DNA from 3 places in the Bacillus sp. FG16 genome. Region 1 is predicted to be linked to each of the others. Evidence: predicted binding sites of a transcription regulator. Region 1 holds the regulator's gene; each other region holds the start of a gene.
The links. The regulator NrdR, encoded in region 1, represses ribonucleotide reductase genes. The targets are predictions, from matches to a motif close to AACACNATATATNGTGTT.
Positions count from the first base shown of each region.

Region 2: a site for NrdR is predicted at 6,660-6,677, ahead of nrdI (class Ib ribonucleoside-diphosphate reductase assembly flavoprotein NrdI). Genes of this name have one in related genera too.
Region 3: a site for NrdR is predicted at 3,985-4,002, ahead of ACODS7_RS03895 (anaerobic ribonucleoside triphosphate reductase). Genes of this name have one in related genera too.

Region 1 is NZ_JBMDKC010000016.1:64,175-72,689, forward strand. Features, by position in the region: gene polA (DNA polymerase I) at 1-1,264, shown strand, start outside; gene mutM (DNA-formamidopyrimidine glycosylase) at 1,277-2,107, shown strand; gene ytaF (sporulation membrane protein YtaF) at 2,180-2,812, shown strand; gene coaE (dephospho-CoA kinase) at 2,864-3,466, shown strand; gene ACODS7_RS08695 (glyceraldehyde-3-phosphate dehydrogenase) at 3,576-4,604, shown strand; gene speD (adenosylmethionine decarboxylase) at 4,992-5,375, shown strand; gene nrdR (transcriptional regulator NrdR) at 5,659-6,120, shown strand; gene ACODS7_RS08710 (replication initiation and membrane attachment family protein) at 6,273-7,682, shown strand; gene dnaI (primosomal protein DnaI) at 7,716-8,515, shown strand, end outside.
Region 2 is NZ_JBMDKC010000007.1:22,372-30,886, forward strand. Features, by position in the region: gene ACODS7_RS04480 (ABC transporter permease) at 1-135, opposite strand, end outside; gene ACODS7_RS04485 (ABC transporter ATP-binding protein) at 135-1,037, opposite strand; gene ACODS7_RS04490 (hypothetical protein) at 1,052-1,843, opposite strand; gene ACODS7_RS04495 (ABC transporter ATP-binding protein) at 1,840-2,538, opposite strand; gene ACODS7_RS04500 (GntR family transcriptional regulator) at 2,535-2,915, opposite strand; gene nrdF (class 1b ribonucleoside-diphosphate reductase subunit beta) at 3,131-4,099, opposite strand; gene nrdE (class 1b ribonucleoside-diphosphate reductase subunit alpha) at 4,181-6,265, opposite strand; gene nrdI (class Ib ribonucleoside-diphosphate reductase assembly flavoprotein NrdI) at 6,252-6,611, opposite strand; gene ACODS7_RS04520 (hypothetical protein) at 7,089-7,406, opposite strand; gene ACODS7_RS04525 (hypothetical protein) at 7,506-7,700, opposite strand; gene ACODS7_RS04530 (GNAT family N-acetyltransferase) at 8,035-8,515, shown strand, end outside.
Region 3 is NZ_JBMDKC010000006.1:18,160-26,674, forward strand. Features, by position in the region: gene ACODS7_RS03880 (S1C family serine protease) at 1-737, opposite strand, end outside; gene ACODS7_RS03885 (response regulator transcription factor) at 941-1,618, opposite strand; gene nrdG (anaerobic ribonucleoside-triphosphate reductase activating protein) at 1,637-2,089, opposite strand; gene ACODS7_RS03895 (anaerobic ribonucleoside triphosphate reductase) at 2,086-3,942, opposite strand; gene plsY (glycerol-3-phosphate 1-O-acyltransferase PlsY) at 4,168-4,764, shown strand; gene ACODS7_RS03905 (HesB/YadR/YfhF family protein) at 4,873-5,163, shown strand; gene ACODS7_RS03910 (acyl-CoA thioesterase) at 5,190-5,609, opposite strand; gene ACODS7_RS03915 (glycoside hydrolase family 18 protein) at 5,719-7,011, shown strand; gene sspN (acid-soluble spore protein SspN) at 7,097-7,231, opposite strand; gene ACODS7_RS03925 (FbpB family small basic protein) at 7,275-7,418, opposite strand; gene ACODS7_RS03930 (3'-5' exonuclease) at 7,558-8,505, opposite strand.

The DNA of each region.
Region 1 (8,515 bases):
TGTAAAGCAAACATTCGTTGAAGAGTTAGAGAAGAATGAGCAATATGAACTGTTTACAGAGTTAGAATTGCCACTTGCGCGTGTATTAGCTGATATGGAAGTAAAAGGTGTAAAAGTTGATACGGAGCGTCTTCGTAATATGGGAGAAGAACTTGCAGGTAGATTAAAGGAAATGGAACAGGAAATTTATAAGCTTGCGGGAACAGAATTTAATATTAATTCACCGAAGCAGCTTGGTGTAATTCTGTTTGAGAACTTAAACTTACCGGTTATTAAAAAGACGAAAACAGGTTATTCTACGTCAGCCGATGTATTAGAAAAGCTTATGGATCGCCATGAGATTATTCCAAACATTTTACATTATCGTCAATTAGGGAAACTAAATTCAACTTATATTGAAGGTTTACTGAAAGTTGTACATGAAGATTCATCTAAAATTCATACTCGCTTTAATCAAGTATTAACGCAAACAGGTCGATTAAGTTCAACGGATCCGAACTTGCAAAATATCCCGATTCGATTAGAAGAAGGAAGAAAGATTCGTCAGGCATTTGTTCCATCAGAAGAAGGTTGGATTATGTATGCGGCTGACTATTCACAAATCGAACTGCGTGTATTAGCTCATATTGCAAATGATAAAGGGTTAGTTGATGCATTCCAGCATGACATGGATATTCATACGAAAACAGCTATGGATGTATTTGGCGTTGAAAAAGATGAAGTAACTTCAAATATGAGGCGACAAGCGAAAGCTGTTAACTTCGGAATTGTGTATGGTATTAGTGATTATGGTCTTTCACAAAACTTAGGAATTACAAGAAAAGCAGCAGCGGAATTTATTGAAAAGTATTTAGAAAGTTTCCCTGGTGTACAAGAATACATGGAGGACATCGTAAAAGATGCGAAACAAAAAGGATATGTGGCTACATTATTAAATCGTCGTCGTTATATTCCAGAAATTACGAGTCGTAATTTCAATTTACGTAGCTTCGCTGAGCGTACAGCGATGAATACACCAATTCAAGGTACTGCAGCAGATATTATTAAAAAAGCGATGATTATTATGGCAGATCGTTTAGAAGAAGAAGGATTACAAGCGCGTCTTCTTCTGCAAGTACACGATGAATTAATATTTGAAGCACCAAAAGAAGAAATTGAAAAATTAGAGAAGCTTGTACCTGAAGTAATGGAGCATGCAATTGAACTCGCAGTTCCGCTGAAAGTTGATTATTCTTACGGTCCAACTTGGTACGACGCAAAATAAGGAAGTGATGAAATGCCTGAATTACCAGAGGTTGAAAACGTCAGACGGACACTTGAAAATCTTGTAACAGGAAAAACGATTGAAGATGTCATTGTTACTTATCCAAAAATAGTGAAACGACCAGATGATGCAGAAATCTTTAAAGAAATGCTAAAAGGCGAGAAGATTGAAAATATAAAGCGAAGAGGAAAGTTTTTGCTTCTATATGTAACAAATTATGTTATTGTTTCACATTTGCGTATGGAAGGTAAGTTTTTACTACATCAAGAGGATGAGCCGATTGATAAACATACGCACGTCCGTTTCTTATTTACAGATGGAACTGAATTACATTATAAAGATGTGAGAAAGTTTGGTACGATGCATCTCTTTAAGAAAGGTGAAGAGATGAACCAAATGCCTCTTGCTGACTTAGGTCCGGAGCCGTTTGATGCTGAATTGACACCGCAGTATTTACAAGAAAGATTGAAAAAGACAAATCGTAAAATAAAAGTTGTGCTATTGGACCAGCGTCTTTTAGTAGGGCTTGGAAATATATATGTTGATGAAGTCTTATTCCGTTCTCGAATTCATCCGGAACGAGAAGCTTCGTCTTTAACAGTAGAAGAAATTGAGCGGATTTATGAGGCTACCGTTACAACGCTAGGCGAAGCAGTAAAACGTGGCGGAAGTACAATTCGGACGTATATCAACTCACAAGGGCAAATTGGTTCGTTCCAAGAACTCCTAAATGTATACGGAAAAAAAGGAGAACCGTGTGTAACTTGCGGTACGATATTAGAAAAAACAGTTGTTGGCGGAAGAGGAACGCATTACTGCCCAATTTGTCAGCCAAGAATATAGAAAAGAGATAACATCGGATAGGCATTTGTCATATACATACAGCAGAGCTATGTATAAGGGAGGAGCTTACCGATGTACCTTTATTTATCTCTTATTTTATTAGCTTTTACATTAAGCTTAGATAGCTGTAGTGTAGGGCTAACATATGGTTTAAGAAGCGTAAGAATTCCACTAAGATCAATTATAATTATCGGAATGTGTTCAGCGGCTGTTATGCTTGTTTCAATGGGAATTGGACATATGATCGCGAAAGTATTTTCACCTGTTATCGCAACGCGTATCGGTGGGCTTGTTCTTATTGGAATAGGGATTTGGGTATTATATCAATTTTTTCGAAGTGAGAAAAAAGAAGAATCGAAGCAAGAGGAGAAGGTCTGGAAATTAGAGATTGCCTCGCTAGGGCTAGTGATTCAAATTTTACGGAAACCGACTGTTGCAGATTTTGATAAATCAGGCACCATTTCTGCAGGAGAAGCATTACTTCTTGGTATAGCTCTTTCTGTAGATTCATTTGGTGCCGGAATTGGTGCATCTTTATTAGGGTATGCACCCGCTATGATGGCGATATTAGTTGCAGTTATGAGTTCTTTGTTTTTATTTATTGGAATGAAACTTGGAACGGTTTTATCAAATATGAAGTGGTTACAAAAATTCACATTCCTGCCTGGAGTATTACTCATCATTATTGGAATTTGGAAAATGTAAGTATGGGCGTGGAACATTAGTTTCGCGCCTTTTATTATGAGGAGGATTATTATGACAGTAGTAATTGGATTAACGGGAGGCATTGCAAGCGGAAAAAGTACGGTATCAGAAATGTTTCGTGAACTGAGCATACCAGTTATTGATGCAGATATTATTGCAAGAGAAGTTGTAGAGCAAGGAAAACCAGCATATAACAAAATAGTAGAAGTGTTTGGAGCGGAAGTGATACAACAAGATGGGGAACTGGATCGTCCAAAATTGGGAAGCATCGTTTTCTATAATGAAGAAAAACGATTGCAGTTAAATAAAATTGTGCATCCTGCAGTGCGTGAGGAAATGAATAGACAAAAGGAAATGTACATAAAAGAAGGTATGCAAGCGATTGTGTTAGATATTCCTCTCTTATTTGAAAGCAAATTAACAAGTCTCGTTGACCGCATTTTAGTTGTAGCAGTTACGCCTGATACACAATTAGAACGTTTGATGAAACGAAATGGTTTTTCGGAAGAAGAAGCGACAGCTCGTATTCAATCTCAAATGCCGTTAGCAGAAAAAGTGAAAAATGCAGATGAAGTGATAAATAATGATGGCACAATTATGGGAACGAAAACACAATTGCAGGTAATTTTAAAGAAGTGGAACATTATTGACTAAAAAATTGTGAAATTAATGAAAATGCTTAGTGACATATCCCCTTTTTGTGTTATACTATTATTGGGATTGGAGATAAATAGTATAACGCATTCAAGGGGGATAACATATTATGACTCGTGTGGCAATTAATGGATTTGGACGTATTGGGAGAATGGTATTTCGTCAAGCAATAAAAGAAAGCGCATTCGAAATTGTAGCAATCAATGCAAGCTATCCATCTGAAACGTTAGCACACTTAATTAAATATGATACAGTTCATGGCAAGTTTGACGGAACAGTAGAAGCATTTGAAGATCACTTATTAGTTGATGGAAAAATGATTCGCCTTTTAAACAACCGCGATCCAAAGGAATTGCCTTGGACAGATTTAGGTGTTGAAGTTGTAATTGAAGCAACTGGTAAATTTAATTCGAAAGAAAAAGCAATTCTTCACGTTGAAGCTGGAGCGAAAAAAGTTATTTTAACAGCGCCTGGTAAAAATGAAGATGTAACAATTGTAGTTGGTGTGAACGAAGACCAATTAGATATTACAAAACATACTGTTATTTCAAATGCATCTTGTACAACAAACTGTTTAGCGCCTGTTGTTAAGGTGTTAGATGAGCAGTTCGGAATTGAAAACGGTTTAATGACGACAGTTCACGCTTATACAAATGACCAAAAAAATATTGATAACCCACATAAAGATTTAAGAAGAGCACGTGCTTGCGGACAATCAATTATTCCGACAACGACAGGTGCTGCGAAAGCGCTAGCAAAAGTTCTTCCGCATTTAAACGGAAAACTTCATGGTATGGCACTTCGTGTACCAACGCCAAACGTGTCTCTTGTTGACTTAGTAGTAGACGTAAAACGTGATGTAACAGTTGAAGCTATTAACGATGCATTCAAAACTGTTGCAAACGGTGCGTTAAAAGGTATTGTAGAATTCAGCGAAGAGCCTTTAGTATCTATCGACTTTAATACAAATACACACTCAGCTATTATTGATGGTTTATCTACAATGGTAATGGGTGATCGTAAAGTGAAAGTACTTGCTTGGTATGATAACGAGTGGGGCTACTCTCGTCGTGTTGTAGATCTTGTAACGTTAGTTGTTGAAGAGTTAGCGAAACAAGAAAATGTGCAACACATTTAAGTGAATGAGGGAGAGGGCAAGGCAATATTTGCCCTCTTTTTTTATTTTTTTCTGAAAAGGAAAAAAATTATATAAGTATATTTTAAAAAGTGGACATACCACGAAACGTTGTGATTACTGCATTTGTGAATCGTTTATTTTTTTTAGGGAAAAGTAAAGAGGAAAATATGACAGAAAATCGAAAAAACTGTTGTTGCAAAATGAAAATAAACAAAGTATACTAACACTCGTAAACTTAAGAGCTGAGGTACGTAGTCACTACTTAAAGGGTTAGGACCTCTCTGGACTAACTTTCCCCCGTGGTAGTGGAGCAAGCCAAATTGCAAATTAGTTTTCAATTCGAACAGTTAGAATAAATTTACAAGGGGGAACTGTAGAATGGATACTATGGATACGATGGGTCGTCACGTGATCGCTGAACTTTGGGATTGCGATTTCGACAAGCTTAATGACATGCCGTATATTGAACAATTATTTGTGGATGCAGCACTAAGAGCTGGTGCTGAAGTGCGTGAGGTTGCTTTCCATAAATTTGCACCACAAGGTGTAAGTGGAGTAGTAATTATCTCAGAATCACATTTAACAATTCATAGCTTTCCGGAGCACGGTTACGCAAGTATTGATGTTTATACTTGTGGGGATCGTATTGATCCAAATGTTGCTGCAGAATATATTGCAGAAGGTTTAAACGCGAAAACGCGTGAGAGCATCGAGCTTCCTCGAGGCACTGGTAGCTTCGAAATTAAGCAGAGAGAAACAAAAGCTCTTTAAAAAAGAACATAATTGATTTAAAATGTAAAGAGGTGTATAATGCACCTCTTTTTTAGTTTATAAAAAAGGGAAAATATAACGTACTTGTTAGTTGAATAAATTGGACTCTTGCAAATGAGGTAGTGCCCTATATACCATCTTATTTTTAAGTATGAGATGATAAAGTGATGCGCTGAAACTTAAAGTGGTAAGAGAGTTAGAATGAGTTATATAATATTGTATATATATTTTAGGTGAATTGAGTAGAGAAAAATAAAGAGTATAGTGTAAAGGAGTGAATGAATTGCGTTGTCCATCCTGTTCTCATAATGGTACAAGAGTGTTAGATTCGCGTCCGGTAGACGAGGGGCGCTCTATTCGAAGAAGAAGAGAGTGTGAAAGTTGTTTAAGTCGCTTTACGACCTTTGAAAGGGTAGAAGAGTCACCTCTTATCGTTGTTAAAAAAGAAGGCACAAGAGAAGAGTTTAATAAAGAAAAGATTTTACGCGGTTTAATTAAAGCGTGTGAAAAAAGACCAGTATCTTTAAGACAATTAGAAGAAGTAACACAAAGCGTGGAACGTGAACTGCGTAATTTAGGTATATCAGAAGTGAAAAGTGATATGATTGGTGAAATTGTTATGGAAGAACTTCGCGATATTGATGATGTTGCTTACGTACGCTTTGCTTCTGTATATCGTCAATTTAAAGATTTAAATGTATTTATTGAAGAATTAAAAGATATACTGCAAAAAGAAAGAGAGTAGAAGTTGTATTTTATTCTCTTTACATACCGTAAGTAATAGGATAAAAGAGCTAGAAGCGTAAGCTAATAGCTCTTTTTCACTAAGAATTTATATAATGAAGATAGAGCGAATGAAGTAGAGGATAGATTGGATGAGAGAAAGGAAAAGCAAGAATGGAAAAACAATCATGGATGGAGCTATTGCCGATTGATCGTTATAAAGTAAGTGCGAAAGGGCTACTGCATAATTACGACCGAAAAGTATTAACGATGTTGTATCAGCCGTTAATAGGTAGTAGAGCTTTTAGCTTATACATGACACTATGGGGGGAGCTAGAGCAAGGTCGTGTATTTGGAAAAGAGAATACACATCATTCCCTTATGGTGACTATGCAAATGCAACTTCCTGAAATATATGAGGAACGAGTAAAGTTAGAGGCAATTGGGCTTTTGAAGGTATATATTAAGAAAGAAAAAGATATTCGAATGTTCATATATGAATTGCAACCACCTTTATCTCCGAAGCAGTTTTTTGATGATATTGTTTTAAGTATCTTTTTATACAATCGATTGAGTCGGACAAAATATAATCAAGTAAAGCAATATTTCTTAGAAGAAGAATTTGATTTTGCTTCTTATGAAAATGTTACGCGCTCTTTCAATGATGTGTTTGGTTCGTTTAATCCAGGACAGCTTGAGCATGCGCAAGAAGACCTTCGTATTCCAAAAACGACAACTATGCCAAGTAACGAGAAGGGAGACGCTCCGAAAGTTTGGAATGATTTCTTTGATTTCTCTTTATTTGTAGATGGATTGTCCGCTCTTGTTCCTAAAAAGGCGATTACAGATCAAGTAAGAGACTGCGTTATAACACTTGCTTACGTGTATGGTGTAGATGTGTTATCGATGCAAAATATCGTTCTTGGTGCGGTGACAGAGATGCAAACAATTGATATGGAAAGGCTTAGAAAAGGAGCGCGCGATTGGTATCAATTTGAAAATGGTCAAGCATTACCGGTACTAAGTGAAAGAGTACAGCCTCATGCTGCACGTACGATGAAAGAGAAAGAGCCTTCATCACAAGAGGAGATGCTAATAAAGCAGCTAGAGGAAATCTCGCCAAAACAACTATTGAAAGAGATTTCTGGTGGTGCAGAGGCAACGAAAGCGGACTTGCAAATTGTTGAAGATGTCATGATTAATCAAAAATTGACACCAGGAGTTGTGAATGTACTTATTTATTACGTTATGCTACGCTCAGATATGAAACTTGCGAAAACGTATGTTGAGAAGATTGCTGGGCATTGGGCACGTAAAAAGGTCGGCACAGTAGCGGACGCGATGGCGTTAGCGAAAGAAGAGAATCGTCAATATCAAGAGTGGGCTGAGACGAAGAAAAAAGGCCGTACGGCGAAGAAAACGGTACGAAAAGAAATGGTGCCAGATTGGCTTAAGGAAGAAGAGCCGAAAGAACAAGAGAAAGAAACAGCGAAGAAAGATGTAAGTGTAGAAAAAGATGCAAGTACGCTAGAAGATGAACGAAAACGATTAGAAGAAGTGTTAAAAAAATATAAGCGTGATTAATAGAAGAGAATGAACGCTCTTTGAGGTGAGAAAATGGAGCATATTCAAAATTCATTTACAAAATTAATGGAAAATGAAAACTTTAAAAATAGATATGAAGTATTAAAGGCAGAAGTAATGGCGCATCCGCGTGTGAAAGAATTTATAGACGAACATAAAGGTGAAGTAACGACTTCTATGATTGAGCGCAGTCTTGTGAAGTTATATGAATATATTGGACAAAGTGTAGGTTGCGTAGATTGTCCGGATTTGGGTGCATGTAAAAATATGCTGCAAGGGTATGAGCCAAAGCTTGTTATTCAAGGGAAAATGATTGATATTCAATACGATCGCTGCGTTAGAAAAGTAGCATATGACGAGAGAAAGAAATATGAAAAACTCGTTCAAAGTGTATATATGCCAACGGATATTTTACAGGCAACTATGGAAAACTTAGACCCTTCTGATTTAAATGCACGTATCGATGCGATTGGTGCAGCGAATGAATTTTTAAGTACATATGAACCAGGAAAAAAAGCACAAGGTTTATATTTGTACGGTAAATTTGGTGTAGGGAAAACGTACCTTTTAGGAGCAATTGCGAACGAGCTTGCTCGAAAGAAAATAAGTTCGATGCTCGTATACTTCCCGGAATTTTTACGTGAAATTAAAAGTTCGATTCAAGATAATTCGATTGGCGAAAAAATTGATGCGGTTAAACGCGTACAAGTTCTAATGTTAGATGATATCGGGGCAGAAGCGATGTCGAGCTTTGTGCGTGACGATGTGCTTGGTGCAATCTTGCAATTCCGTATGTTAGAAAACTTACCGACGTTCTTTACGTCTAATTTTGA
Region 2 (8,515 bases), on a different contig from region 1:
AAACTCATCACCTTTTCCCCACTTCAACATTGCTAAAGTACCTAAAATTTCGAGTGCCGCAATGACACCAATTAAAATATACATACCTTTTTTCGCATGCAACTTTAAAAATTCATTTTGAATTAATTTAAACATTACGCTTTCACTCCCCCAGTAATCGCTAAGAACTCATCCTCTAACGTTTTATTTTGAACAGTAACTCCGTATACAAGCACATCAGCATGCACAAGTTTTTTTACGAGTTGCGGAATGTTGTCTTTTGTTACAGATGCTACAATTACATTCCCTTTTGCTTTACCTTTAATGATTTCATTCGCTTTCTGAGCTTCATCTACTTCAAACGCTACAACGACTGCCTCATCATGTTTCACTTTTTCATGTAAGTTGTACTCTTGTACAAACTCGCCTTGTTTAATAATAACAACGCGATCACACATTAATTCAATTTCACTCAATAAGTGACTTGATACGATTACAGCAATATTCTCTTCTTTCGCTAAACGTTGTAAATAATCACGAATTTGGCGAATACCAGCTGGATCTAATCCATTTGTCGGCTCATCTAAAATTAAGATTTTCGGCTGATGAAGTAATGCCTGTGCAATTCCTAAACGTTGTTTCATACCAAGTGAATATGTTTTCACCTTTTTATGAATCGCATGCTCTAATTCAACAAGCTTTACAATCTCAGCAATCCGCTCTTTACTAATTGGAGTAATGGCCATGTTCGCAAAATGCTTTAAGTTTTGCATTCCTGTCATATAATCATATAGTTCAGGATTTTCTACAATCGCTCCAATTTGCTCTAGTGCCTTTTCACGCTCCGAGCGAATACTATGTCCACAAATTGTAATATCGCCCTCTGTCATTGAAATAAGACCTGTCATCATACGGATCGTCGTCGTCTTACCGCTACCGTTCGGTCCAAGGAATCCGTATACTTCTCCTTCACGAACCTCAAATGATAAACCACGAATAATTTCCGTTCCACCAATCCTTTTTCGAACATTCTCTAACTTTACTACTACGTTTCCCAATGCTGATTCCTCCTTTAGACTTCTAGTTTTTTATCGACTATGTGACCTGTAACTACTAGTAATATAATTGTTAATAAACAATTAAAAAATAGATTTAAAATTGTAACCTCTGTACCAGAATAAAATGATGTATTTAAAAAACCATTTTGATCTATAAATCCAATATTATTTATAGCAAACACATACTTTTCTATTTGCTGAAAAATATACGTTATTCCTCCATTAAATGCGGTAAAAATGACGAATAAAACTAAACAAGCAACTTTATTCATCGATGATTTCACATTTAATAGCTTTACAATTACTATAATAAAATAAATAGAAACTAGCATATTAAGAAAATCTAGTCCCCATAAGAAAATAGATAACATATGATGTAATATTCCATAATTATATAAACTGTGTATTGCTTGCTGAATACCTAAATTAGTTTTTCCATTGTAAATATTTAAAGAAAAATAGTATAGAAAAATGATTCCTATTCCTAGCAAAATCATAAAGAGTAGTACACAGAATAAAATATTTGCACATATATACTTTTTTGCTGAAATAGAAGTATAACGTAGCATAGAGTCTTTTAACATTTTCCGAAAAGACGATATACCTGTTAAAAGAATTGCAAATCCATTTATACCTAGTACGATAAAGAATATAATAATTATTATATCTTGCCTACCTGAAATTCTAACTCCTGAAACTCCTTTCATATTAAATAAAAGAATTAATGAAACTGTAATAAAACCAAAGTAAATAATGGCTATCTTTCTCTTATTACAATTATACAGATAAAGAAAAAGCTGACTCATTTCTCATAGGCCTCCTTAAACAGCTCATGTACTGCTTTACCCTTTTGAAATCGTAGTTCTTCCACATTTTCATGCAATATTATTTCTCCATCTTTCAAAAAGATTACTTCATCGAATATATTTTCGATTTCTCTTATTAAATGAGTCGATATAAGTAGCGTACAATCTTCACGATAAAATTTAAGTATTAGCTCAAGTACATGTTCTCTAGAAACAAGATCTATCCCGCCCAATGGCTCATCCAGTACGTATAGCTTCGCTTTTCGAGAAAATGTTAAAATAATTTGCAGCTTCTCTATCATACCTTTTGACAATGCTGTAATTTTTTCTTCTAACGGTATTTTAAATTCTGCAATCGTATCTACCGCTTTTTGAATATCGAAGTCTTTATAAAAATCTCGGTAGAAAAATAAAGCGTCTTTTACAGTCATCCAATCATCAAAGACTGGCTTATCGGACATAAATGAAACGATTTCTTTCGTCTGTAATCCTACCTTTTTACCATCTATTGTGATACTACCTTCAGAAGAGTGTTGCAAGCCTGCAATCATTTTCAATAACGTCGTTTTCCCGCTCCCGTTATCTCCAACAAGCCCAACGATTTTCCCTTCCGTAATCTCTATGTTTAATTCACGGATCACTGCTTTTAATCCGTATCTCTTCCATAAGTTTTCTATTTTTAATAGCTCTGTCATTGGCTCTCCTCCCTCTTTTCATGTAATGAAGAACGAAGAATTGTAAGAATTTCTTCTTCTGAAAAACCTAAATTGTCCATTCCATCTATAAAAGAATGAAGTAATTCTTTCGCCATCTCTTTTCGCAGCTCCATAATTTTCTCCCCTTCATTCGTTACATACCGTCCCATTCCTCTACGTGTTACAACAACTCCATCCCGTTCTAGCTCTTGAAATGTACGCTGAATCGTATTTGGATTCACTTGTAATTCACTCGCTAATTCACGGACAGAGGGAATTTTATCACCAGGCAATAAATGTCCTGTTACGATCTCTTTTTTTATGTATTCCATTACCTGAATGTAAATTGGTATATTTGGAGAAAACTCTATTTTCATTTCTTCCCTCCTTTTGTATCGGTGTACTAGTTAAATAATACACTGATACAAAAAGTTTGTAAATACCCATTTAATTACAAAAAGTTCTATCCGTTAACCGGATAGAACTTCCCAAACACAAATCGCTATATAGAAATAATAGTGTTATGTAAACAAAATTATAAAGAAAAGCTGTCTTATCAATGAATAAGACAGCTTTTCTTTATAATCCTATATTAAAAGTTAAACACGAAGTCATCGTCAGCTAACTTTTCAACGTTCGTTGCTTTTACGTAACCATTTCCTTTTACAGAGAAGAAATCATGGTTTTTCGTATCTGTACGTAAACCATTTAAAACGATTGGGTTAATTTCTTCTTCTTCAAACTTCGGCTCAAGTCCTAAGTTCATAAGCCCTTTATTCGCATTGTAACGAACGAAACGATTTACATCTTCTACAAGACCGATAGAAGTGTAAATTTCTTCTGTATAGGCCATTTCAATTTCATATAGTTCCATTAATAACTCTTGTGTTTCTTTTTGCACTTCTTGTTGCTCTTCTGCAGAAAGTTCTGCGAAGATTTGTTGTGCTAAAATACCGACGAATACGCCGTGAATTGACTCATCACGAATTATCAAGTTGATAATCTCACCACTTGCTGTTAGTTTTCCTTGACCAGCTAAGTAAAGCGGATAGAAGAATCCACTATAGAATAAATAACTTTCTAAGAACACACTTGCTACCATTGCCATATATAGCTCTTTTTTCGTTACTTCGGGCTTTAACAAACGACGATAGTAACCAGTAATAATACCGGCCTTTTTCTCAAGTAATGGATGATTGTCTACCCAGTCAAAAATATCATCAATTTCTTCTTCAGTAGCTAACGTTGTAAAGATATGACTGTAACTCTTCGCATGTACTTCTTCCATAGCTCCCATGAAAGCTAATACACTTTTAGCTTGTAAATTTTCAAGATGAACAAGTACAAGTGGCATTCCTTCGCCACCTTGTTTCGTATCTAAAAGTGTTAAACCACCTAATACACGCTTATAAGCAATTTGCTCTTCTTTCGATAATTGCACCCAAGTATTTTTGTCAGACGAAACCGCAATTTCTTCTTCTGTCCAAAACTGAGCGATGTTTTGCTTCCAAAACATTAAACTAAAATCATCTTCTTTTTTGTTCCAGTTTACCGCACGCATTAAATCGCCCCTTCTCTAAATATGATAACTAAGCATGAGCAGGGTTCAGAAAACCCTGCTCATCATGTCTCACTTTTTATATTAAACGGTACAAGCCACACACTCTTCCACGCTTAATTTACGTGTTCTCGTATAATACAGACTCTTTAAGCCTTTTTTATGTGCATAGATGTAGTAACGTGCTAATTCACGTGTTGAAATATCACTATTAACGTAAAGAATTGTACTAATTCCTTGGTCAATATGTTCTTGAATTTCTGCGATTAAATCAATTAATTTAAACTGATTCATATCGTAAGAAGATTTATAGTACCAGAACGTATCTTTTGATAAATACGGCATTGGATAATATGTTGTCGCGTTCGCATATGTTCTTGATTCGATTTGACTTACGATCGGCATTACGCTTGAAGTTGCATTTTGAACGTAACTGATTGATTGTGTTGGAGCAATGGCAAGACGATATGAGTTGTATAAACCATTCTTTTGCACTTGCTCTTTTAAACTTGTCCAATCTTCTTTTGTTGGAATATGAATTCCTTCAAATAGTTGCTGAACTTTTTCAGTTACTGGGCTGTAATCTGTCGTTTCATACTTTTCAAAGTATGTGCCATTCGCATAATCAGATTTATCGAAGTCTTTAAATGTCTCGCCTTTTTCTGTAGCGATTTCCATACTTTTCTCAATAGAGTAGTAATTTAACATCATAAAGAATGTACGAGCGAATTCTTTCGCTTCTGCACTTTCATAAGCGATTTTATTTTTTGCTAAATATCCGTGTAAGTTCATTGCTCCAAGTCCAACTGAATGAAGCTCGTCATTTGCTTTTTTCACAGTTGGTGCATTCGGAATAATCGTCATATCAGAAACAGCTGTTAAAGCTTCCATTCCCGCATGAACTGCTTCACGAATTTCTTTATTTTCCATTACGTTTACGATATTTAACGATCCTAAGTTACAGTTAATATCACGACGGATAATGTCATCTGTACCGTAATCATTTATTTCTGAAGTTTCTTGAAGCTGGAAGATTTCTGTACATAAGTTCGACATCTTCACAGTTCCAATATCCTTCAATGGATGTTGATTATTTGCATTTGATTTAAACATTAAGTATGGGTAACCAGACTCAAGCTGAATCATAGCGATTTTAATAAGCATATCACGTGCACTAATATCTAGTGGCTTCTTCTTCACTTTCGGATTGCTCATTAATTCATCATACATTTCATCAATGTCAATATCATCTAAATGCTTGCCATATTCTTTATAAACCGTATAAGGCGCGAAAACATGGAAAGGTTCGTTTTTCTCAGCAAGCTCAAAGAACTTACTTGGAACGATAATTCCGATTGATAGAGACTGAATACGGCTCTTCTCATCGGCATTTATTTTTTTTGTATCAAGGAATTCAATAATATCCCAATGGAAAATGTTTAAATATACTGCACCGGCACCTTTTCGTTGGCCAAGCTGATTCGCATATGAAAACGAATCTTCAAGCAACTTCATAACAGGTACTACGCCACTTGCAGCGTTGTCAATACCTTTAATTTGCTCACCGCGTGCGCGTAGCTTAGATAAGTTTAAAGCTACTCCCCCGCCGATTTTCGATAATTGCATCGCAGTATTAATGTTAAAGCCGATTGAATTTAAGCTATCGTCCATCTCTAACAAGAAACAAGACACCATTTCTCCTCTTCTGCTTCTTCCCGCATTTAAAAAGGTTGGTGTCGCTGGTTGGTAGTTTTGTTTTACAATCATGCTTGCGAATTGTCTTGCTTTCGAAACATCACCGCGTCCTAAGTATAATGAAACAATTGCTACACGATCTTCATAGCTTTCTAAGTATTGTTTTTGATCATTCGTTTTTAACGCATAATCTTTGTAGAACTTAGATGCTGCCATATAAGATTGGAACTCGAAGTTTTCACCATAAGCGATGTTATATACTTCCTCTACTTCCTCCAAGCTATACTCGTCCAGAACGTTGTAATAGTAATCATGTTCTTTCATATACTCCATTCGCTCTGCCACGCTATTAAAAGGAACGGTATTCTCTCTAGCTTCTTCCATAAAGACTTCTAATGCCTCTTTATCTTTATGAAGCTGATAAAAACCGTCCTGCATTTGCGTGATTTCATTATTCAGTTCAATGTGTCGCAATCTCCCGCACCCTTTCCTTAAAATATTCTACATCGTTATTTGTTCCAGATAACTCAAATTTTGATACAATAGGCACTTCATATTTAGTAGAAATCTTGTCAGCACTTGCACCGAACATGTCTCCCCAGTTACGATTGCCGCTTGCAGATACGCCTTTTAATTTTTCATTATTGCGCTCTAAAAAGTCTAAAACACGTTCTGGTACATTGCCAAAACCTGTTGTATACGTAATAAGAATAAAGTCTTCATCTATTACTAGATCTTCATCAATTTGAACGGCCGGCATATTTAATTTGTGAATGAAACGCTTCACGTTTCCTGTCATAGAATCATATGCAACTAACATTTCCGACCCTCCCTCTCAAATCTATATTCTCTATATGTTGTTCTTGATTTCTCTATATATTGTATTACGTTTCAAAATAAGACACAAGATATATGTATAAATTCTTTCTTTTTTTAAATTTTACTTTTCGACATGATAGCCGTTTTTTTTCAATACAATGACTATGAAACAACATTCTAAAACTCATGTCAATAAAGTGCTTTTCAAAAAAGTTGTCAACGAATTTAACCTTATTTTTAAAAAAGTTAACAATATATTTTGTCATAAAACGGTAGATGCTGGAGAAATATATTTCTCCAGCATCACGCAAAAAAGAACAGATATGAAACTATAATCTGCTCTAAAAAACGATTACATTTATCAAATTTACCTTATTAAATATATTATACATATACTTTCGTTTTTCGTTACATACTAAAAGATAACTATTATAGAAAAAGATTATTATTATGGAACTTCAATTTATTTATGAAAAGTTTATTCAGAGTGCTCAATACGCAAAATATCTTTTACAAATATGTGATGTGGATTTTCATCTTTATCAAGCATTGTACATACAGGAGCCTCTTCATCAAAGTATACAATCATTCCTTCTACGTACTGATATGTATGTTGAACTTGTACAGTTACTTTAATTTCTATCGCTTCTTCATATGCTCTTTTTATTTTCTGAAGCATTTTTGCTGAACATTTTCGTTTCTCTGGATACATAACCATTCCCATAAATCTATTGCCGGCTCTATCTTTCCACATATAATCCCAATGTGGTAAAATGCTTTGTTTAAAATCGCCCATAATTCCCCTCTCCTTTATCTTTTATTTATCCCACATTAAACGTCCGGTTGGTGAAGGCTACTAATTAGTGAAGGATGCCCTGCTGATCAAAATTCCCCTTTATGAACGTGGCGTTTCTGAATATGTATAAATCACTTGCCCGCCTCGCTGTGCGTTACCAATGAAATGCTTAAAGTCTTCTCTATTTACAACAACTTCTCTGAACGTATAAAATACATCTTTCGTAACAACATACTCCGTTATTTCACCATTTTTCAGCTGATCTAAAATTGTATTTGCTAATTCTTTATCCATGTATTTCACCTCTCTGCAATATTTTATTCTATCGTATATTCTATAGGTCAACAACTGTAAAATTATCCCGCTATTTGCGGGTAATCCGATTGGTGCTGACTACTAATCAGTCGTGGAATGAACAAAAAATCTTACTGATTAACATTTCACTTTATCTCGTTGTTATGCCATGATTTTATTTTCGTTATTTCGCAAACAATATCGTTTTACTATATGTCCACTAAATATCATATACTAACATAGCTACTTCTCTATATCAAACATTTCGGCATTCAATTATGCAAAGTTCCATACCACTATGCTACAATATACAAATAGAACTAGGAGGGATACTATGATTCGGAAAGCAAAAAAGACAGATGCAATGGCAATAGCTCCTTTATTGTATAATGCTCTGCATGAAATTGCTGAAAAAATCACAGGTAGCACAGTTGAAGCAGAAGTATTACTAGGACTTGAGACATGGTTCTCAAAAGAAAATAACCGTCTGAGCTACGAAAACTGTTTTATTTATGAACAAGACGAGAGTGCAGTTGGAATTATTGTCGCTTATCACGGTAGTGAAGCAACACAGCTTGACGCACCAATTGTACATCACTTAAGAGAATTACATAAAGATGAATCGATTACGTTAGAAAAAGAAGCTGAGCTTGATGAGTATTACATTGATACATTATCAGTTTCAAGTGCACACGGTGGAAAAGGTATTGGTTCTAAATTAATTGAAGCTGCCGAAATCTATGCAACTGAAAAAGGGCATGAAAAAATCGCTTTACTTGTTAATTTAGAAAACACACGCGCCTATTCACTATACG
Region 3 (8,515 bases), on a different contig from region 1:
GTTTGAATAACTTGTGCTTGCCAATCTGGGCGTTTATCGCCATCAATATCAACTGGGATTTCGCGTTCTTTACTACTGATTATACCTTCCGTTACACTTCCGTCAAATCCAAGTGGGTTACCGATTGCAATTGCTTTTTCACCCGCACGGATTTTACTTGAGTCACCTAAAGTTGCAACTTTATTCACATTAGATCCGTCAATTTCAACAACAGCTAAATCTAACCAAGGATCTTTCCCTACTAACTTTGCATCTACCTTTTTACCATCACTTAGTTTTACAGCAAGTTTATTTGCTCCATCTACTACGTGGTTGTTTGTTACAATATATGCTTTATTTCCTGCTTTTTTATAAATAACACCTGATCCTGAACCAGCTTGTTGTTCTTGACCTGTCGGTTGCATCGCAAATGGATCAACACTTTGTTGCATATTAATAACACCTACAACAACATCTTTCGCCCCTTCAATCATACCAGGTAAATCAGTTTCATTTTTCGCTTTATTTACAACTGGAACTACAGTACCTTCTACTTTTGAATCCGAACTAAATGATGATACTGGCGCTCCATTATTTTGAGCCCATGGCATATATGGTGCTGCAAAACTAATCGAAACCGCTCCGACTACAGCCCCCACTAAACCTGTGAAGAAATAGCCTTTTTTACTACCTGATTTTCTCACTTCTCTCGTTTCACTATGCTCTTCATTTAAATTTGGTCCGTCGTAATATCCCATGTTTTATTTCCCCTCTCTGGTGAATTCGTATTTTCAGTATAGTCACGTTTTGTGTCCTTCTTGTGAACTCATCGTGAAATCCAATTAAAAAAATACTCCTATCTAACATTGTAGACAAGAAAAGTATTTTTTGTACATTCTACCTTCAAAAGAGAGTATCAAATCGCCATTTTCCTAGGCTAAATTACACAAATCGTTCTAGATTATTCTTCAAATTTATAACCAACTCGAATAACAGTACCGATATGCGTCGCTTTATCTCCCAGCTTATTTCGAAGTTTTTTAATATGGGTATCAACCGTTCGGTCATCACCGTAATAGTCATATCCCCATAACTGGTCTAATAAATGTTGACGTGATAACACGATTCCTTTGTTCTCCATTAAATAAACGAGAAGTTCAAATTCTTTATGTGTCAATATAATTTCTTCTCCATCTACTAAAACAGTTCTAGATAGACGATTCACTTCTATTCCAGCTAAAGACATAGCATTTTCTTCCGCTACTCCTACCGCACCATCCGCACGTTTCAATAACGTCTTCGCGCGAGCTACTAACACTTTCGGGCTAAATGGTTTCGTTACATACTCGTCTGCACCTAATTCGAAACCTAACAATGTATCATCCTCATCCGAACGTGCTGTCAACATAATAATTGGTACTGCTGATTCTTTTCTAATTCGTCTACAAACAGACCATCCATCTATTTCCGGTAACATAATATCTAACATAATTAAATCAATTTCATGCTCTGCAAATAACTCTAACGCTTTTTTTCCATCTTCTGCTTCGATTACTTCAAAGCCTTCATTACGAAAATAATCACTAACAATTTCACGTAGTCTTCTTTCATCTTCAACAAGCAATACTGTTTTATTCATATAATCTATCCCGCCTTTTTACTCTTTCAATCGAATAATACGTTGATTGGAGCTTCCGCGAAATGGAAGTGTTAAATCTTTTTTCTCAATTTCAAACCTTCCATCGACCAAAACATCCCCATAATGTAACAACTCTATCATATCATTATTTTGAGAACTCTGTATCTCTTCTAACGTATAACCTGTATACATCCATAGGTTTTTTTTCAAATCTTTCACGATCTTTGCTACCTTTTTTACTTCAGCAGCTTGAAAAAATGGATCTCCACCTGAAAATGTTACATCAGTTAATGGATTACTTGCAATCTCTTTCACAATTTCTTCTACTGTCATTTCCGTTCCGTTGCAAATATTCCACGATTTTGGATTATGGCAACCGACACAACGATGCGGACAGCCCGCAAAAAACACGACCGTCCGTAATCCTTCTCCATCTACTACACTATCATGAATAATATTCATCACTTTCATTTATGTTTCACCCGATCTATCTCTTCACTACGTTTCGCACTATTCCACTTCGACATATCTCCTACAAGATAGCCTGTTATGCGGCGAATTCTTTCTATATTAGCCTCATCTTCATTCCCGCAACTTGGACATTCATTTCCAATAACCCCGTGATAACTACAGCACTTACAACGGTCAACAGGATGATTAATTGAACCGTATCCAACACCATGTTCTGCCATGGCTTGTACAATTTGTTTTAATGCCTTTTTGTTATGCATTGCTGCTCCGTCTAGTTCAATATACGTAATGTGTCCTCCATTACATAGAGCATGGAACGGGCCTTCTAAACGGATTTTTTTTATCGCTTGAATGTTATAATAAACTGGAATATGGAATGAATTCGTATAGTAATTATGGTTCGTTATACCGCTAATCACGCCAAATTCTTCTCTATCTTTTTTCACAAACTTCCCTGACAATCCTTCCGCTGGAGTTGCAATTATCGAGAAATTCAGTTGATGTTCTTCTGTCGCTTTATCCATTCTATCTCTCATAAAGGAAATAATTTCATACCCAAGTTTCCATGATTCTTCATCTTCCCCATGATGCTTTCCTGTTAAAGCTACTAAACATTCCGCAAGACCGATAAAACCAATACTTAACGTCCCTTGTTTTAAAATCGAAGCTACGGAGTCTTCAGGCTGCAATGTTTCTCCACCACGCCATACACCTTGTGAATATAAAAACTGAAAATCTCTTGCTCGCTTCGTACATTGATACGCAAATCTTTCTAATAGCTGCTTAATTCCTAAATCTAAATAGTAGTTTAGCGCTTCAAAAAATGCTTCTTTTGAACCACTAATTAACGCTAATTTCACTAAATTAATAGACGTAAATGATAAATTCCCTCTACCAATCGCTGTTTCTTCTCCATGTATATTAGACATAACACGGGTACGACATCCCATGTAACATACTTCACTTTCTGGTCTTCCATCATAATGCACTGCATTAAACGGAGCATCTAAAAATGAAAAGTTAGGGAATAATCGCTCTGCAGTTGTCTCTAATGCTAATTCAAATAAATCGTAGTTCGGATCACTTTCTTCAAAATTCACACCTTTTTTCATCTTGAAAATTTGAATCGGAAAAATCGGTGTCTCTCCTTTACCAAGCCCAGCTTGTGTCGCTTTTAAAAGTTGTTTAATTAACAGTCTTCCTTCTTTTGATGTGTCTGTTCCGTAATTAATAGAAATAAACGGTACTTGTCCTCCGCCCCTACTATGCATACTATTCGAATTATGAACGAAAGCCTCACACGCTTGATACGTATCATTTTCCGTTTCTTTCCACGCGAATTCTTCTATTTGTTCTTTCGTAAGCGGATATGATTGTAATCGTTTTTTATGTCTCTCAATTGTTTTTCGTACATAAGGTGCTAAATCAATATCAAAGAGTGCAAACGATTGACCACCATGCTGCATATTTTGATTCGCTTGAAAAATAATAGACGAAAGAGCCAATGCACTTTTAATGTCTTGCGGTTGTCTCATATGTCCATGTCCAGTATGAAAACCGTTAGCAAGCATTTGCGCTAACGGAATTTGCGAACAAGTCGTCGTTCCTGTCGTATAAAAATCTAAATCATGTGGATATAATATATTTTCATTTATCGCTTTTTTCACTTGATCTGACAATAAATTCTCAACAGCATAATATTTTGCACTCTCAGATGCGAACGTTCCCATTACGCCCATTGGAGAGCGGCCGTCTACATTTGCATTTTCTTGCATTAAATCTTGTTCATTGCCGTGGACTATCGTCTCAAACACTTTCATTAATTCTTCTCCACGTGTAATATTTCGTAACATTTATAACCCTCCACCAATATGTTGTTGTCTTGTGATTAAAATGTTACTACATATAGTCTTACTGTTTCTGTGAGAAATGTAACATTACTGTGAAATTTTTTTCACGAAATAATGAATTTTTCATTTACAAAAAAGAAATGTGCTCTTTACAAATGTATGGTACAATATACGGGAAAAACTCTTTTTACCCTTTATCAACACATTTGAATAAAGGAGACTGAACTTATGATTACTACATATCTTTTATTTATCGTTGCCTACTTACTTGGCTCGATTCCATTTGCACTAGTTGTTGGAAAAATTGGCTACGGAATCGATATTCGTGAGCACGGGAGCGGTAATCTAGGCGGAACAAACACATTCCGCACATTAGGGAAAAAAGCAGGTTTTACCGTTACAATTGCTGACATTTTAAAAGGGACATTAGCAACAAGTCTACCAATGATTTTCGGATTAGATATTCACCCACTATGGTTCGGGTTAGCGGCTGTTCTTGGACATGTCTACCCAATCTTCGCGAAATTCCGCGGTGGTAAAGCAGTTGCAACTTCTGCTGGGGTGCTATTATGCTATTCACCAGTTGTTTTTGCAATATTAGCTGTTGTATTTTTCACCCTTTTATTTACAACAAGATACGTATCACTTTCTTCTATGGTAACAGCAGTTGTTGCTGTTATTGCATCCATTGTTAGCGGGGATAAAATCTTCATTATTGCGATGTGTTTATTAGCAGGTATGGTTATTTATAAACACCGTGCAAATATCAGACGAATTATAAATAAAACTGAGCCTAAAGCAAACTTTTCAAAAAAGCAAAAATAAGATCGTAACCCACATAACGCAAAAAGAAAACGTGAAGCATATTAATAGCGTCTTTTTGCGTTATTTTTTATACTAAAGAAAAAGCAACATAATTTGGAGGAACTATACATGAATCTTTCCGTAACAAAAGAAGCAGCACAATGGTATAAAACTGAATTAAACTTACAATCAAATGAAACACTACGCTTTTTCGTACAATACGGTGGTTGCAGTACTGTGCAAAAAGGACTTTCTTTAGGTATTCGTAAAGATGATCCTGCACATCCTGCTGTTCAAATTCAAGAAGAAGGTATTAATTTCTTTATTGAAGGCGATGATGAATGGTTCTTCGATGGACATAATTTATCTGTTACACTTAACGAAGGTGACGACTTCCCACAATTTAATTATGAAAAATAAAAAAACGTGGCTTCTGCCACGCTTTTTTATTTTTTCTTAATTTCCTCATATTTCGCATACCACTCAGGATATAACTTTTTAAATGATACAGGGCGGAACCCTTCTTTTTTCGCACAAATATTCGTCGTGCTTGCAGTAATACAAAGTTCACCATCACCATTATATATTTCATATCCATATACAACGCGAAGTGGGCTCACAGTATCTACCCATGTTTTTACGATTGCTTTTTCTCCGTAACGCATCGCTTTACGGTATGAAATTTGTAAATCTAACACAGGAGAAATAATTCCTTCTTTCTCCATTTCAACATATGAAAAACCTAAATCTTGTATAAGTTTCGTGCGACCTAACTCAAGCCACACTAAGTAGTTTGAATGGTAAACAACACCCATTTGATCTGTTTCCGCATAACGGATTTCAACTTCATGTTCTGCTACAAACATATGTATTCGCCTTCTTTCACTTCTGCTACCTTGCATACATTTAATCATAATACAGTGACATCAAAAATAAAATAAAAATAGTGAATCTTTTCCCGAAAGGAGCCAGCATATGATTCAAATTGTAACTGTTCGTAGTGGTGATAGCGTATATAGCTTGGCATCAAAATATGGATCAACACCTGACGAAATAGTAAAAGACAATGGATTAAATCCAGCTGAAACACTCGTTGTTGGTCAGGCACTTATCGTTAATACGAAAGGGAATAATTATTATGTACAGCCTGGTGACAGCCTATATCGAATTTCTCAAACATATAATGTCCCCCTCGCTAGTTTAGCTAAAGTGAATAATTTATCTTTAAAATCTATTCTCCATGTCGGACAACAATTATACGTACCAAAAGGTACAAAACGAGCTGTAGAATCCATCGCTTATTTACAACCTTCAACTATACCGATTAAAGAGAGTTTAGTTAATGCTACACGTGCCATCAATCCATTCTTAACATACTTAGCTTATTTTAGTTTTGAGGCAAAAAGAGATGGCACATTAAAAGAACCTACTGAAACAGCTAAAATCGCTAATATTGCAACGCAAGGTAAAACAATCCCTATGCTCGTTATTACAAATATTGAAAATGGTAATTTCAGTGCCGATCTAACATCAGTTATTTTACGCGACGCAACGATTCAAAACAAATTTATTACTAACATTTTGCAAACAGCTGAAAAATATGGCATGCGAGACATTCATTTCGATTTCGAGAGTGTAGCACCTGAAGACCGCGAGGCGTATAATCGCTTTTTACGAAATGTAAAAACACGATTACCTAGCGGGTACACATTGAGCACAACTCTCGTACCGAAAACAAGTTCAAATCAAAAGGGAAAATTTTTCGAAGCTCACGATTATAAAGCGCAAGGGCAAATTGTTGATTTCGTCGTCATTATGACATATGACTGGGGATGGCAAGGCGGTCCACCGATGGCGATTTCTCCTATCGGTCCAGTGAAAGAAGTACTTCAATATGCAAAATCTCAAATGCCTCCACAAAAAATTATGATGGGGCAAAATTTATACGGGTTTGATTGGAAGCTTCCATTTAAACAAGGAAATCCACCCGCAAAAGCAATTAGCTCTGTCGCAGCTGTTGCACTAGCTCGTAAATATAATGTTCCTATTCGTTATGATTTCACAGCCCAAGCTCCTCATTTTAATTATTTTGATGAAAACGGCGTGCAACACGAAGTTTGGTTTGAAGATTCACGGTCTGTTCAAAGTAAATTCAATTTAATGAAAGAACAAGGTATAGGTGGTATTAGTTACTGGAAAATCGGTTTACCATTCCCGCAAAATTGGCGTTTACTCGTTGAAAATTTCACGATTACGAAAAAGGGCTGACAAAAGTCAGCCCTTTTTTCATATTACTGCTAAAAACTCATCTTTCATTTCCTCACAAAAAAGAAGAATGATAACATTCTCCTTTTTAACCGTTATCAACAATCGGTTGTTTACCTGTTTGATCTTGCATTTGCTTTCCTTTATTTCCACCAGCTTTTTTCGATTGTGTTCCAATATGATTTGGTGCAAAGTCTTTTGAATTTTTTTTCGGATTACCCATTACTATCGCCTCCTTAACACTAGTATCGTACTAGTGTTAAGAATTATTCAGCTTGCTTAAAAAGTTTCATTTCATAACGTTTTTCAATGCGCTCTTCAATGCGCTCAATTGCATCACGATCGCTTAATAATTGTTGTTTATTTTCATTTACAAGTTCTTCAAACGATTTACGGCGACTTCTTCTCATGTTGTTCACCCTCTCTCCTTCGCTTTCTTATTACATAGTATGAGCAAACGAAAAACTCTTTAATCAGATTTGTAAGAAAATTTTATGTTTTAGTACTCCTAAAAAAACTCCGTGTACAATATATTGCACACGGAGTTTTTCATACCATAATATTTAAATACTCTTTCAACTTTTCATCTGCATTCATTTCATTTTCTTTATAATCATGAAGCGCCTGTAATACAAAATCATACTGTTCTAAAATATAACTTTCTAATTTCGTAACATCCTCTAAGCTATTAAGCATAATTCTCGTATTACCAACTTCACTTTTTAACGCTGGTTCACATTTTAAGCTTGTACATATTTCTTTCACATCATCTTCTAATATCTCTGTTAATACATATTTCTTTCGTCCTGTTACCTTTACTCTCATAACCGGATAAAAAGCTTTTATATCTAAATAACTTCCTACGTTCATACAACGTAGCCATTCTACATTACGTTTATTACGTGCAAGCATTTCTTTCACCGCTTCGTATACTACGATTTCATCAAGTGAGACCTTATTTACTTTTCTCTGTCCTTCTTCTTCAATAGCTGCACACTTTTGATAAACAGCAGCACACGTAATGCAATCATCAAATGCATTATGAGAACTTAAACGAATGCCAAGCATTCGCTTTAACGTTTCAAGTTTATGATTAGGCGCATGCTTCATATATTTCTTCGCTAAAAATACAGTATCAATTACTTTATTTTTAGGTTCAGGTAGCCCTAGCATATTTACATTACTTTTCAAAAAGCGCATATCAAAAGAAGCATTATGGGCCACAATAACATTTGTATGTAAAAATGCTAAAAATAAAGGTAATACCTCTTCAATCGTCGGTGCATCTGAAACACGATAATTGGTAATACCGGTTAAACTCGTTATTCGGTCCGGAATTGGCCGCTCTGGATTCACGTATGAAACAAATTGATCTACCAGTTCATGATTACGATATTTCACCGCTGCAACTTGAATAATTTTATCATTATAAGGGTTAAATCCTGTTGTTTCAAAATCAATTACAACATAATCTAACGGTAAGGATACATTCCCCACTCCATACACT